Regions from separate parts of the Bacillus sp. P4_E1 genome, predicted to be linked through region 2. Evidence: riboswitches for the same ligand, from Rfam matches in the RefSeq annotation. Region 2 holds a riboswitch; each other region holds the start of a gene.
The links. Region 2 has a riboswitch for thiamine pyrophosphate ahead of thiM (hydroxyethylthiazole kinase). Riboswitches for the same ligand answer to the same signal wherever they lie in the genome.

Region 1: linked by a shared signal. The riboswitch ahead of thiC (phosphomethylpyrimidine synthase ThiC) and the one ahead of thiM (hydroxyethylthiazole kinase) in region 2 are both predicted to bind thiamine pyrophosphate.
Region 3: linked by a shared signal. The riboswitch ahead of tenA (thiaminase II) and the one ahead of thiM (hydroxyethylthiazole kinase) in region 2 are both predicted to bind thiamine pyrophosphate.

Annotation. Positions count from the first base shown of each region.
Region 1 is NZ_JBFUIV010000002.1:316,657-320,985, forward strand. It holds gene AC1DS7_RS03700 (metal-binding protein) at 1-2, shown strand, start outside; gene AC1DS7_RS03705 (magnetosome magnetite crystal formation protein family) at 149-466, opposite strand; gene lldP (L-lactate permease) at 754-2,415, shown strand; TPP riboswitch at 2,487-2,602, shown strand; gene thiC (phosphomethylpyrimidine synthase ThiC) at 2,715-4,329, shown strand, end outside.
Region 2 is NZ_JBFUIV010000009.1:100,424-104,752, forward strand. It holds gene thiE (thiamine phosphate synthase) at 1-331, opposite strand, end outside; gene thiM (hydroxyethylthiazole kinase) at 345-1,154, opposite strand; TPP riboswitch at 1,227-1,336, opposite strand; partial or broken gene topB (DNA topoisomerase III) at 1,565-2,140, shown strand; gene AC1DS7_RS14585 (hypothetical protein) at 2,818-2,982, opposite strand; partial or broken gene AC1DS7_RS14590 (IS6 family transposase) at 3,320-3,950, shown strand; gene AC1DS7_RS14595 (hypothetical protein) at 4,032-4,193, opposite strand; gene AC1DS7_RS14600 (hypothetical protein) at 4,207-4,329, opposite strand, start outside.
Region 3 is NZ_JBFUIV010000001.1:6,527-10,855, forward strand. It holds gene pdxR (MocR-like pyridoxine biosynthesis transcription factor PdxR) at 1-441, shown strand, start outside; gene ddlB (D-alanine--D-alanine ligase) at 446-1,360, shown strand; TPP riboswitch at 1,434-1,539, shown strand; gene tenA (thiaminase II) at 1,664-2,350, shown strand; gene AC1DS7_RS00045 (pPIWI_RE module domain-containing protein) at 2,682-4,329, shown strand, end outside.

The DNA.
Region 1 (4,329 bases), on a different contig from region 2:
AAAGAAACCGTCCCAAAAGGTATTTTGGGACGGTTTTTTTCTTATTAATAGGTAGGTTACTCTTGTTGAACCGCCGATAAAATTTCATTTACGATCATGCGACATCAATTTTTGGACAGTTTCTTTTTAATCAAACGTTTGTTTAAAACTAAGCTTTCAGTACTTTAATACCTTTCACGATATTCCAAATGAAGTAGTATAAGCTAATGATTCCGCAAATGCATAAGACGATGATTGCTCCAATTCCAAGTGTTACGTCTGGTTGATCAGATCCGATGCCCATAATTCCTAAAATAACTAATCCAATAAATGAAGCGATGCTTGGAACGATATGTGTCCATAGAGCACGTTTCGCATGTGGTTTCGTTTCAGAATCGCCCACAATCCACACGATAATAGGGAATAAGATAGGTGCAAATAATACACTAAAGTATGATAAAGCTGCTAATATTTTGTTTCCGTTCATATATATCACCTCATAAGTAATGTCCGTTGTTATACTTTTAGTATGCGATAAATTTGGCAACCTTCCTATCGATTAACATTACAAAAACGTGACGCTTTTGTAAGATTTCCTTTTTAAATGATGAAATTTTCGAAAAAATCTTTTTAAATGAAAATCGTTGTGATAAAATTATTGAAAACGTTTTCTTAAACGTTTTGTATTTTTTAGACTTAAAGGTATGATGACCTGGTAGTCTATTGATAAGGTTATATCTTATTTAAAAGGGGATTCTTTAGGGGGAGAGAACAATGAACACATGGACACAAGTTTACGATCCGTTCGGTAACATTTGGATTTCGGCAGCAGTCGCACTTATTCCAATCATCTTTTTTTTCTTAGCTTTAGCGGTTTTCCGCATGAAGGGGTATGTGGCAGGATTTATTACAGTTGTATTAACGATTTTGGTGGCGTTATTTGCGTATAAAATGCCATTCACAATGGCAATGGCAGCGACCGGATACGGTTTCTTATACGGATTATGGCCAATTGCGTGGATTATCATTATGTCAGTATTTTTATATAAAATTTCTGTGAAAACAGGTCAATTTGATGTCATTCGTGCATCTGTATTATCCATTACGAATGACCATCGTTTACTCGTTATTTTAATTGGATTTTCATTTGGAGCATTTTTGGAAGGGGCAGCAGGATTTGGTGCACCAGTAGCGATTACGGCAGCGCTTCTGGCAGGCCTTGGGCTAAATCCTTTATATGCAGCAGGTCTTTGTTTAATCGCAAATACTGCACCAGTAGCTTTCGGAGCGATGGGGATTCCGATTACAGTTGCTGGACAAGTGACAGGCATTGATCCACATAAAATTGGACAAATGGCTGGGCATCAATTACCGTTCTTATCTTTATTTGTTCCGTTCTTTATCGTATTTTTAATGGATGGCTTTAAAGGAGTAAAACAAACGTGGCCTGCTTTATTTGTAGCGGGTAGTTCATTTGCAATTACACAGTTTATTACAGCGACGTTTTTAGGACCAGAACTTCCGGATATTACGTCAGCGCTTGTAAGTTTAGTAAGTTTATCGCTATTTTTAAAAGTTTGGCAGCCGAAAGAAATTTATCAAACTAAGCAAGCGAATAGTGAAGTAGCCGCGGCGACGACAACGACATCTATGCCGAAACTAACGGTAGGAAAAGTAGTAAAAGCGTGGTCTCCGTTCATTATTTTGACTGTGATGGTAGTCATCTGGAGCCAGAGTTTCTTTAAAGCGTTATTCGCTCCGGGCGGCGCTTTAGAAAGTCTCGTATTTAAATTTGAAGTTCCAAGCTTGCACAATTTAGTAATGAAAGCAGAGCCAATTGTAAATAAACCAACACCTTATGAAGCAATCTTGAAATTAGATATTTTATCAGCGACTGGAACAGCAATTTTAATTGCTTGTATCATTTCTATCTTTATTTTGAAAATGAGTGCAAAAGATGCAGTAGCAACATTTAAAGAAACGTTAAACGAACTAAAAATGCCAATTTTATCTATTGGATTCGTATTAGGATTCGCATTTATCGCAAATTATTCTGGTCTATCTTCTACATTAGCGTTAGCACTTGCAGGAACTGGCGGATTATTCCCGTTCTTCTCACCATTCTTAGGATGGATTGGCGTATTCTTAACAGGATCAGATACGTCAGCGAACGCACTGTTCTCGAATTTACAAGCAATTACAGCGCAGCAAGTCGGTGTATCTGAAGTGCTTCTTGTTGCAGCAAATACAACGGGCGGTGTAACAGGTAAAATGATTTCTCCGCAATCAATTGCGATTGCTTGTGCGGCAGTTGGACTTGCTGGGAAAGAGTCAGATTTGTTCCGCTTTACATTGAAGCATAGTTTATTCTTTGTTACTATTGTTGGGATTATGACGTATGTGCAGGCTTATTATTTGACTTGGATGATTCCGTAAACAACAAAAGAAATAAACTTTGCATTTTTCAGATTATAGTGTATGATGGGAAAGTATTGAAAATTAAATCAGTGATAAACTAGGGGTGCCTAACGTATGCGTAGGCTGAGAGAGAAGCGTGTGAACTTCTTAACCCTTTGGACCTGATCTGGCTCGTACCAGCGTAGGGAAGTTAACGGCTTTACATAATTATGTCTTTATGAGCCAGGTCCTTATTCTTTTATGGACCTGGCTCTTTTTATTTTGGCATGCGCTGGCCATATCTCGTCCTTGTCACGAACAGGGGGGCAACAAAGGTTATGAAACAGTCTGTTTCAGCTGAGCAAATTGAATTGAAATCGAGTTTACCAGGAAGTAAGAAAGTGTATGTGGATGGAACACGTGAAGGTATGAAAGTACCAATGCGCGAGATTGAACAAAGCGATACGAACGGTGTTCAAAATCCGCCAATCCGTGTGTATGATACGAGTGGACCTTATACAGATCCAGAGTATAAAGTGGAGCTGGAAAAAGGGTTGCAGGCGCCGCGCCACTCTTGGACCTTGGGGCGTGGTGATGTGGAAGCTTATGAAGGACGCGAAATTAAACCTGAGGATGACGGTGTGAAAGTGGCTTCAAAACATACACCTGTTTTCCCGCAAATGGATCGTAAGCCGCTTAGAGCGAAGCAAGGTGCAAATGTTTCGCAAATGCATTATGCGCGTAATGGCATTATTACGTCTGAGATGGAATATGTTGCGATTCGTGAAGGGGTAGAGCCTGAATTTGTTCGTAAGGAGATTGCAGAAGGTCGTGCGATTTTGCCGGCGAACATTAACCATCCTGAAGCGGAACCGATGATAATTGGACGTAATTTTCACGTGAAGGTAAATGCAAATATCGGAAACTCTGCTGTATCGTCTTCTATTGCAGAAGAAGTAGAGAAGATGACGTGGGCGACTCGCTGGGGTGCAGATACGATTATGGATTTATCTACAGGTAAAAACATTCATACAACACGTGAGTGGATTATTCGTAATGCTCCGGTACCAGTTGGAACTGTGCCAATTTATCAAGCGCTTGAAAAAGTAAACGGAATTGCAGAGGATTTAACGTGGGAAGTGTATCGTGATACGTTAATTGAGCAGGCGGAGCAAGGCGTTGATTACTTCACGATTCACGCTGGTGTATTACTTCGTTACATTCCAATTACTGCAAAGCGTATGACAGGTATTGTTTCGCGCGGTGGTTCGATTATGGCGCAGTGGTGTTTATTCCATCATAAAGAAAACTTCCTATATACTCACTTTGAAGAGATTTGTGAAATTATGAAGCAGTACGATGTTTCGTTTTCTCTTGGAGATGGATTACGTCCAGGTTCTATTGCAGATGCAAATGACGAAGCGCAGTTTTCTGAGCTTGAGACACTTGGTGAATTAACAAAAATCGCTTGGAAACATGATGTGCAAGTTATGATTGAAGGACCTGGGCATGTACCGATGCATTTAATTAAAGAAAATATGGAGAAAGAACTTGATATTTGTCAGGGTGCGCCGTTCTATACACTTGGGCCGTTAACGACAGATATTGCACCAGGTTATGATCATATTACTTCAGCGATTGGTGCTGCGATGATTGGCTGGTTTGGAACGGCGATGCTTTGTTATGTAACCCCGAAAGAACATTTAGGTTTACCGAACAAAGATGATGTTCGCGAAGGGGTTATTACGTACAAAATCGCTGCGCATGCAGCCGATCTTGCGAAAGGGCATAAAACGGCTCATCAGCGTGATGATGCACTTTCAAAAGCACGATTTGAATTCCGTTGGCGCGACCAATTTAATTTATCTTTAGATCCTGAACGCGCGATGGAGTACCATGATGAAACGTTGCCAGCAGAAGGGGCGAAAACAGCGCATTTCTGTTCAATGTGTG
Region 2 (4,329 bases):
CACCCATTTTTTCACGAACAGAAGTAATTCCTTCATCATCTTGTCCAACATGCACGCCATCTGCATCTAACTCGAGGGCTAGTTCCACATCATCATTTACGATGAATGGTACACCGTACTCCTTGCAAAGCGCTTGTAGTTCTTTCGCAAAATCAATACGTTTCTCTCCCGTTAAAGCCCCTTCTCCCTTTTCACGAAGTTGAAAAATTGTTATACCACCTTCTAGTGCATCTCTCAATACTTGTAGTGGCTCCTTCGTACAATTGTTACTTCCCATAATAAAATATACTCGTAATAACCTAGACATTTCATCCATTGTAATGCGCGACATCTAGTTCCTCTCCTTACTGTATAACCTCAATCTTTCCATACTTCTCAATATCATCTGAAGTTGTATTCGCTAACTGATTTAAAAATTCAATTTGAAAGCTTCCTGGTCCATTCTCTACTGTTTTCAAAGCCGCTACTTCTGCTGCTACTCCATAGAATGTTAATGCGGCTACTGCTGCCTTTACATAATCCTTTTCTACCGCTACAAATGCTCCTATTACAGAAGTTAGTAAACAACCTGTTCCAGTAACTTTCGTTAAAATAGGATGGCCATTTCGAATAAGAATAGTTCGCTCTCCATCTGTAACAACATCTTCTTGTCCAGTAATTATCGCAACTGTATTTAATTCACCCGCTGCCTGTTTTGCAATATTTACAACATTACCGTTTCCAGTACCAGCATCTACACCTTTAATTTCCCATTTCTCATTAATAACGTTAGCTATTTCAGCTGCATTTCCGCGGATAACAGCTAAATCGATTTCAGCTGGAATATATCTCGCAACTTCTGTTCGATAAGAAGTTGCTCCTGCCCCTACTGGATCAAACAATACTGGTACATCATTCTTATTTGCTGATTTACCAGCAAGTAACATCGCTTCTACCTCTTCAGGACGAAGTGTACCCATATTTAAAACAAGGGCTCCCGCAATGCTAGCCATTTCTGCTACTTCTTCTTTTGCATACGCCATTACAGGTGATGCTCCTAATGCTAACAAACCGTTTGCTGTAAAATTTGTTACAACAACATTTGTAATATTATGCACGAGTGGATTAGACTCTCTCACCAAATCCACTACTTTACTAATTTCTTTCATATTCATCCTTTTCATCTCCTAACTATAGTAATGGGAGATACACAAAAAGGCACTTTGCGCGTACGCAAAGTGCCTGAACATGTGCTTTTACACTCTCCCTACGCTGGCATTATCCAACAGGTTCAAATGGTCAATGACGGACTAGTCATACTCTCAGTTTGCATCCACAAACTCCCATGTGTTTATTATTCATCTACTTCAAAGTCTACTCTTATTCTAGTAAAATAACAAGTTCTTTACTTTTATAGAATGATAGAGATCAAAACTCTCCTGGTTCAACCATTCTTCGCCTTTATATAAGTAAAACTCTCACACGTATATTTCACCACAAATAACTCAAACCGTCAGCAAGACTGAATAGAACAAAGATGTATGCTATATTTAACGTATGGAAATTTGAAAGGATGTTTTTAAATATGGCAAAAAGTATTGTAATTGCTGAAAAACCTTCTGTTGCACGTGATATCGCACGTGTACTGAAATGTGATAAAAAAGGGAACGGCTATCTTGAAGGTAGTAAATATATTGTTACTTGGGCTTTAGGTCATCTCGTTACATTAGCTGATCCAGAAAGCTATGATGTGAAATATAAACAGTGGAATTTAGAAGATTTACCAATGCTACCGGAGCGTTTAAAACTAACCGTTATTAAACAAACAGGGAAACAGTTTAACGCTGTAAAAAGTCAGCTTCTTAGAAAAGATGTAAATGAAATCATTATAGCTACTGACGCCGGTCGTGAGGGAGAGTTGGTCGCACGCTGGATTATCGATAAAGTTAAAATGCAGAAACCGATTAAACGTCTATGGATTTCATCTGTTACCGATAAAGCAATTAAAGATGGCTTCGCAAATTTAAAACCAGGAAAAGCATATGACAATCTATACGCTTCAGCTGTCGCACGTTCAGAGGCTGACTGGTATATCGGACTTAATGCGACTCGAGCATTAACTACTCGCTTTAATGCCCAACTAAATTGTGGTCGTGTACAAATGTATCCCGTCAATAGTTAGGGTGAAATTAATATTTCTAGTATTTATATGACTTGTATGATTTCCTCCCAAATTCATATGGTTATAATGATAATTTTAAGTAGGAAAAACCTCGATTGATTGTAAAACATCTTCCTTTTTATTAACAGAATATTCATTCTTTTTTAAAATTGATTAAAAAAATTTTGTAATTAAATGTATAGGTATTGTTTTATCTTATTTCCCTGAAAAGGTTCGATAAACTATGCATAAGTATAACAAGGGTTGCCTTCTGATAGCCAATCTTCTATATGTCTTATGGGGAAACAACCAAGAAATTCAGTTTCCTTTGGTGCTTATCAAATACAATACATTAAGAAGTTATTCCTCTTCTTGTTTAAGAATATGAAAATATCTTTTTTATTCTCTCTAAGATTTCGAAATACGCCCATAACCATATTTTTCACGCCACATTTATTCATGATAATTAAGTTCACTTTTTTCTTTTTGGGATAGGTTTGTTTTCTTAAGTTGATAGATGTGTTGTGGGAACCCATGATAAAAGAAAAAGCAGTTAGTAAAAGCTAACTGCTTTTTGCAGAAGAAAAATCCAATGAAAAGGTACCTAAAAAAAGAGGTATCTACATTATTTTCAGAATATCTAATTTAATACAATTAAAAAACTTATAATCTGTAAATTAAATTAAAATATTCGATATTAGCCAAATCATCCAGAAAAGAATTAAGAATTCGATTAAAATCCAAAATACCTTTTTTTCTGGTTTTTTAAATTCTTTTATTAAGGAGAAAATGGCACTAATTGCTACAAGGATGAAAAGAATGATTCGTATCATGTCTGGCATTTTAACCACTCCTAGTATTTGATTAGGTTCATTATATATTAATTTAAATATAATGAGAATTCCCCAATGAAAATTAAGCGGAATTTCAACAAAAGAACAGGTTCCAGAGGTTATTAATTTTCTAAAAGAATTGAAAAAATCCAATAAAGGCATGACATGATTAAATTCAAAATATCGGGAGAGCCGCTAGTAACAATGCATCCAAGAGTAGTACAGTAAGGGGAATCAAGAAATTCAGTTCTGCTGAAAAGCTTTTAAAACTAAGCTAAACTTTTGCAAAATAGGGTGAGGAGAATCCTAACTGGGATATTTTAAAGGAAAGTAATTTAAACAAGATATTATTTTGGCAGCCGCCCTGTACTATTGTCGCTTTTCTTTAAGCTATCTTGATGTCTCTGAAATTTTGAATGAATGTAGTGTTTCAGTTCATTCAACAACTACCCTGCGCTGGGTTCATGAATATGACCACCTGATTTATCAAATTTGGAAGAAGAAAAATAAAAGCGTAGAACTATCTTGGCAATTGGGATGCAACCTATATAAAAATCAAAAGAGAATGGCGTTACCTGTACCATACAATTGATAAAGAAGGGTACACATTGGATATTCAACTTTGTAAAAAACGGAATCATCAGGCTACATATGCCTTTATGAAAAGGCTAGTAAAAACGTTTGGAGAATCAACGGTTCTGACAACAGATAAAGCACCAGCATTACTTTGTGCATTCAAAAAATTAAAGGAACAAAGCTTTTATAAGCATACAACGCATTGTACAATCAAGCATTTGAATAATTTCATAGAACAGGACCATAGACATGTAAAAGGCCACTTTACCAAATCTACAGGATTTCAAGTTCTTCGCCATGCTTCGCGTACCTTGAAAGGAATCGAAACATTTCATGCTATATATAAACGAAAACGCAGTTTACAACCAAACTGCGTTTTTTCAATATACAATAAATTATAGCAATTACTAAGAATCGCATAACCTTTAAATGTAATTAACTGAACTTTTTACCTGCTAAAAAACTTTGCAACAAAGCCCTTTCTAAAAAGACATTTTCCAATTCTTCTCTAAAAGGCCACCATAAAGAGAAAGAACAAATCCACCTACAAACGAAATACCCAAAATAAAAATCAATAAATATTTATATACTAAATTCACTTCTATTTTTCCACTATCATCAATATCTATTATTACTCTATTCATATTGTTTGCACTACTAATTAGATATAAAATCTAATTTTCTTAATACAAAGTTCCAGATCGATTCTTCCCCTACTACTATAGATGCTTTACCTGTCATACCTATATATACTTGTTGCAACTCTTTTGAATCTATAGT
Region 3 (4,329 bases), on a different contig from region 2:
ATTGCAGATAAAGAACTGATACATTATTTAGAAAGTGTTAAAAGAGCCAGAACCATTCACACATCTACGTTAGATCAAGCTGTTCTGTTTCAATATTTACATGAAGGATATTTTGAAAAATATTTAAAAAAAGCAAGATCTGTTTATAAGAAAAAATATGAGTTAGCTGTTGGGGCGTGTAATCAGTACATTCCGTTTAAAAGAATGACTGGAGACGGTGGACTTCATTTGTTTATAGAGTTGGAAGAAAAAATTCAAGCCCGCACACTTTTACAAAAGTGTTATGAGAAAGGAGTTACGTTTTCTCCTGGAGATGTTTTTTACTCTGATGGAGGAGGAGCGAACACATTCCGATTAGGATTTTCACGTTTGAAAGAACAGGAAATTGTTAGCGGGATTCAAATAATTGGTGAAACTTTAAAAAATGAAACTTGGAGTTGAGAAAATGAGAATTGGCGTTATTATGGGAGGAGTATCCTCTGAAAAACAAGTATCAATTATGACTGGGAATGAAATGATTGCACATTTAGATAAGAGTAAATATGAAATCGTTCCAATTACGTTAAATGAAAAAATGGATTTAATTGAAAAAGCGAAAGACATTGATTTTGCATTGCTAGCATTACACGGAAAATACGGAGAAGATGGTACGGTTCAAGGGACGCTTGAGAGTTTAGGTATTCCATATAGCGGCAGTAATATGTTATCTAGCGGTATATGTATGGATAAAAATATTTCGAAAAAGATTTTGCGTTATGAAGGAGTAGAAACACCAGATTGGATTGAACTTACAAAAATGGAGGATCTAAAGCTTGAGGAGTTAGATAAATTAGGCTTTCCGTTAGTGGTAAAACCAAACTCTGGCGGCTCAAGTGTTGGAGTTAAGATTGTCTATGATAAAAATGAATTAATCTCTATGCTAGAAACTGTATTCGAATGGGATTCTGAAGTAGTAATTGAGAAGTATATAAAAGGTGACGAGATTACATGTTCAATTTTTGATGGGCAACAGTTACCTATCATTTCGATTCGACATGCTGCTGTGTTCTTTGACTATAATGCAAAATATGATGATACTAGTACAGTTGAAGAAGTTATTGAACTTCCAGCTGAAATAAAGGAACGTGTAAATAAAGCGTCACTGGCTTGTTATAAAGCATTAAAATGTAGTGTTTATGCAAGGGTTGATATGATGGTGAAGGAAGGAATTCCATATGTAATGGAAGTTAATACATTACCAGGGATGACACAATCAAGTTTACTGCCAAAAAGTGCGGAAGCAGCGGGAATTAATTATAGCAAACTATTAGATATGATAATTGAAACTTCATTAAAAGTAAGGAAAGAAGAAGGTTTTTAAGGTAGTTATATAATTAATTCTTTTGACAGTTCCACGAATTATGCTATGATAATTACAATACGACAACTAAATATTTATCCACTAGGGGGGCCTTTTATAGGCTGAGATCAGATGAAATTTTGAGACTCTTAGTACCTGATCTGGTTAATGCCAGCGTAGGGAAGTGGGAAAGACGTTGCTATTTAACGAATAAATACTGTCAATTTCACTTTCTTTACGCCTGTAAAGAAAGTTTTTTTATTTTACAGCTTTAATAATTGTGGATAAATACGTATATTTTTTACATTATTTGGAGGGATTTGAATGACTTTTTCACAATCATTACGTAAAGAAGTAGATTCAATTTGGGAAGCAAGTTTTAACCATCCTTTTGTAAAAAAACTAGGCGAAGGAACATTAGATTTAGCTAGTTTTCGATATTATGTGCTTCAAGATTCTTATTATTTGAGTCATTTTGCTAGAGTACAAACGTTAGGTGCTGCAAAGGCTCTTGAATTAGAAACGACAGCTCGTATGGCACACCATGCACAAAATACGTATGAAGCTGAGTTATCATTACATGAGAATTTCGCAAAGAAATTAGGGATTACAAAAGAAGAAAAAGATAATTTTATTCCTGCGCCAACTGCATATGCATATACATCTCATATGTATCGTGCAGCTTATGAAGGGCATTTAGGAGATATTATTGCGGCTATTTTACCTTGTTATTGGTTATATTATGAAATCGGTGAACGATTAAAAGAATGTCAACCAGAAGAGCCAATTTATCAAGAATGGATTTCTGCATATGGATCTGATTGGTTCCGTACTCTAGTAGAAGAGCAAATCACACGATTAGATACGATCGCTGAAAAAGTAACAGAGGCAGACCGTAATCGTATGAGACAACATTTTATTTTTAGTAGTCAATATGAATATTCATTTTGGGAAATGGCATATACATTAGAAAAATGGCCGGTGAATGAAGAAGTTAAAGGTGTTATTTAATTAAGAGTATATAAAAGGTATCGCTATATAAAGAGGCGATACCTTTTATTATATTTAGTTTCTGTAATTTTTTTGTAAATCATAGATAAAAAATATAATAATTCATTATAATGATTTTATAATATAAAGTCCCATAAGGAGGTAGTTATATGTTAATAGTTACTTTATATTAATTTGATTTTAATAATGTTTTATTTAAATAACCAAATGTAATTTAGTTATTTCCTTTAATGTGCTTGGTTAAAATTTGATTCGTTAATGCTTAAAAAATTGGTATCTTTTCTAGTATTATTCATGATCAATATAAATTAAGAGAGGAAGTATTAATAATATGGAAAAATTACAGTTATTAGCATTTAAAAATATAGTAGAACCCCTCTATAATGAGAAAGTATCGTATATTTATTTTCCTATTGAATGGCTTGAGATTGTAGAGATACATTATAGAACATTTTTATTAACGAGCAAATTAAAACTTGTAAATGAAAGATTGTATGAAATGTTTTCTGATATATTATTCATTCAGCATAATCCATATATATTAAAGGAAGATACGCCCTGGATTGTAGCAAAAGAACCAATGAAACAAGAACAGTTAGACTATATTTTCCAAAGCTGGTATGAGGTTATTCATGATTGGAAACCTAATAAATTAATAGATCCACCACATTTAGAATGGCAGTATGATTTAATTAGTAATTTACCAGCATTACATGATAAAAAAACGTTTTCTAAATGGGTACCAGCTCTAATTACTCATATTTTTTGCGAACAGCCTTTACGTATGGAAAATAAAAATGAGGAAGAAATATATTTTTCACCACTGCGATCACAACATGTTTCTGAAGCGATGTCTGAGCCAATTAAAGATGAAGAAACACATGATTATTTCTCTTATGTATATCGGTTTGAATACGTAACTCGTGGAGGTGAGAATATTCCGCTATTAAAAGTATCTGTAGGGATTAGGAGGTTTTATCAACAATATAATCATAAAGATATCCCTATACTTTTAGGGCGAAAGCGGAGCCAAATACTGATTTCAACTCCTGAATTTGAATCAAATAATAAAAAGCAAAGATTTGTAAAGTTAAAAGTACAACAAGCTGTAAAAGGAATAAAGTGGATTAAACGTTTTAGAAATTTAAAAGATGATTATAGGATAGGGGGAGAAGTTAAATTAGAGAACATTCTCCAATGTCCGAAAGAGTATATTAGAGGAACAAAGATAAGAGTGCTTCTTCCATATAACGAAAATATATATAAAGTTCAAGGAACAAAAATAAAATTTGGTATAAAAGTAAGAGAAAAAGAGGAACTTTTTAATGAATTCCAACGAATATGCCCATATTTCACATTACTTCCAGAATGTGAAAATGTATTAACTAATAATGAGAATGAGTTATTACCTTTATTTGCCCCAAAGGGATTAGAATCAATTACGTTAGAAGTATGGTCAGATGATATAGTAATAGAGATAGAACAAGCGTTATTAGATAGCAAAATAGTTTTAGCTCAAAACGGAGATTCCTCCTATGTATTAAATGCAGACAATCCGGTGTTGTTAAAAATAGTAAGATATAACATTAGGAAATTGTTACAAAATCCATATAGAATGCAATATAGCCATAAAAACAAAAAGAAACTAGTAGACGATGTCGTAAAAGCTGTACATGCTACGGCAGGTGAGCAAAATGAAATGAAATTAGCATTAATTGCAATAAAAAGTTGTGATGGTCGCGAAAAAATTAATCCAAAGCAAATTATTCGGGAAGGATTCGCTCAAACGGAACGTATTTCAGCATTTATTAATTTATTTATCGGACAAAGTGTATCTAAAAAAGAAATTATTAAGGCCATTCTTAGTTTGTTAGAACAAAAGGGATTCTTAAAGTGTAGTTGGAATAAGATAAAATTACCGGGGATAATTGTAAATTTATCAATTGAGAAAATGTCTAAATATGATTTCTTACCTATTT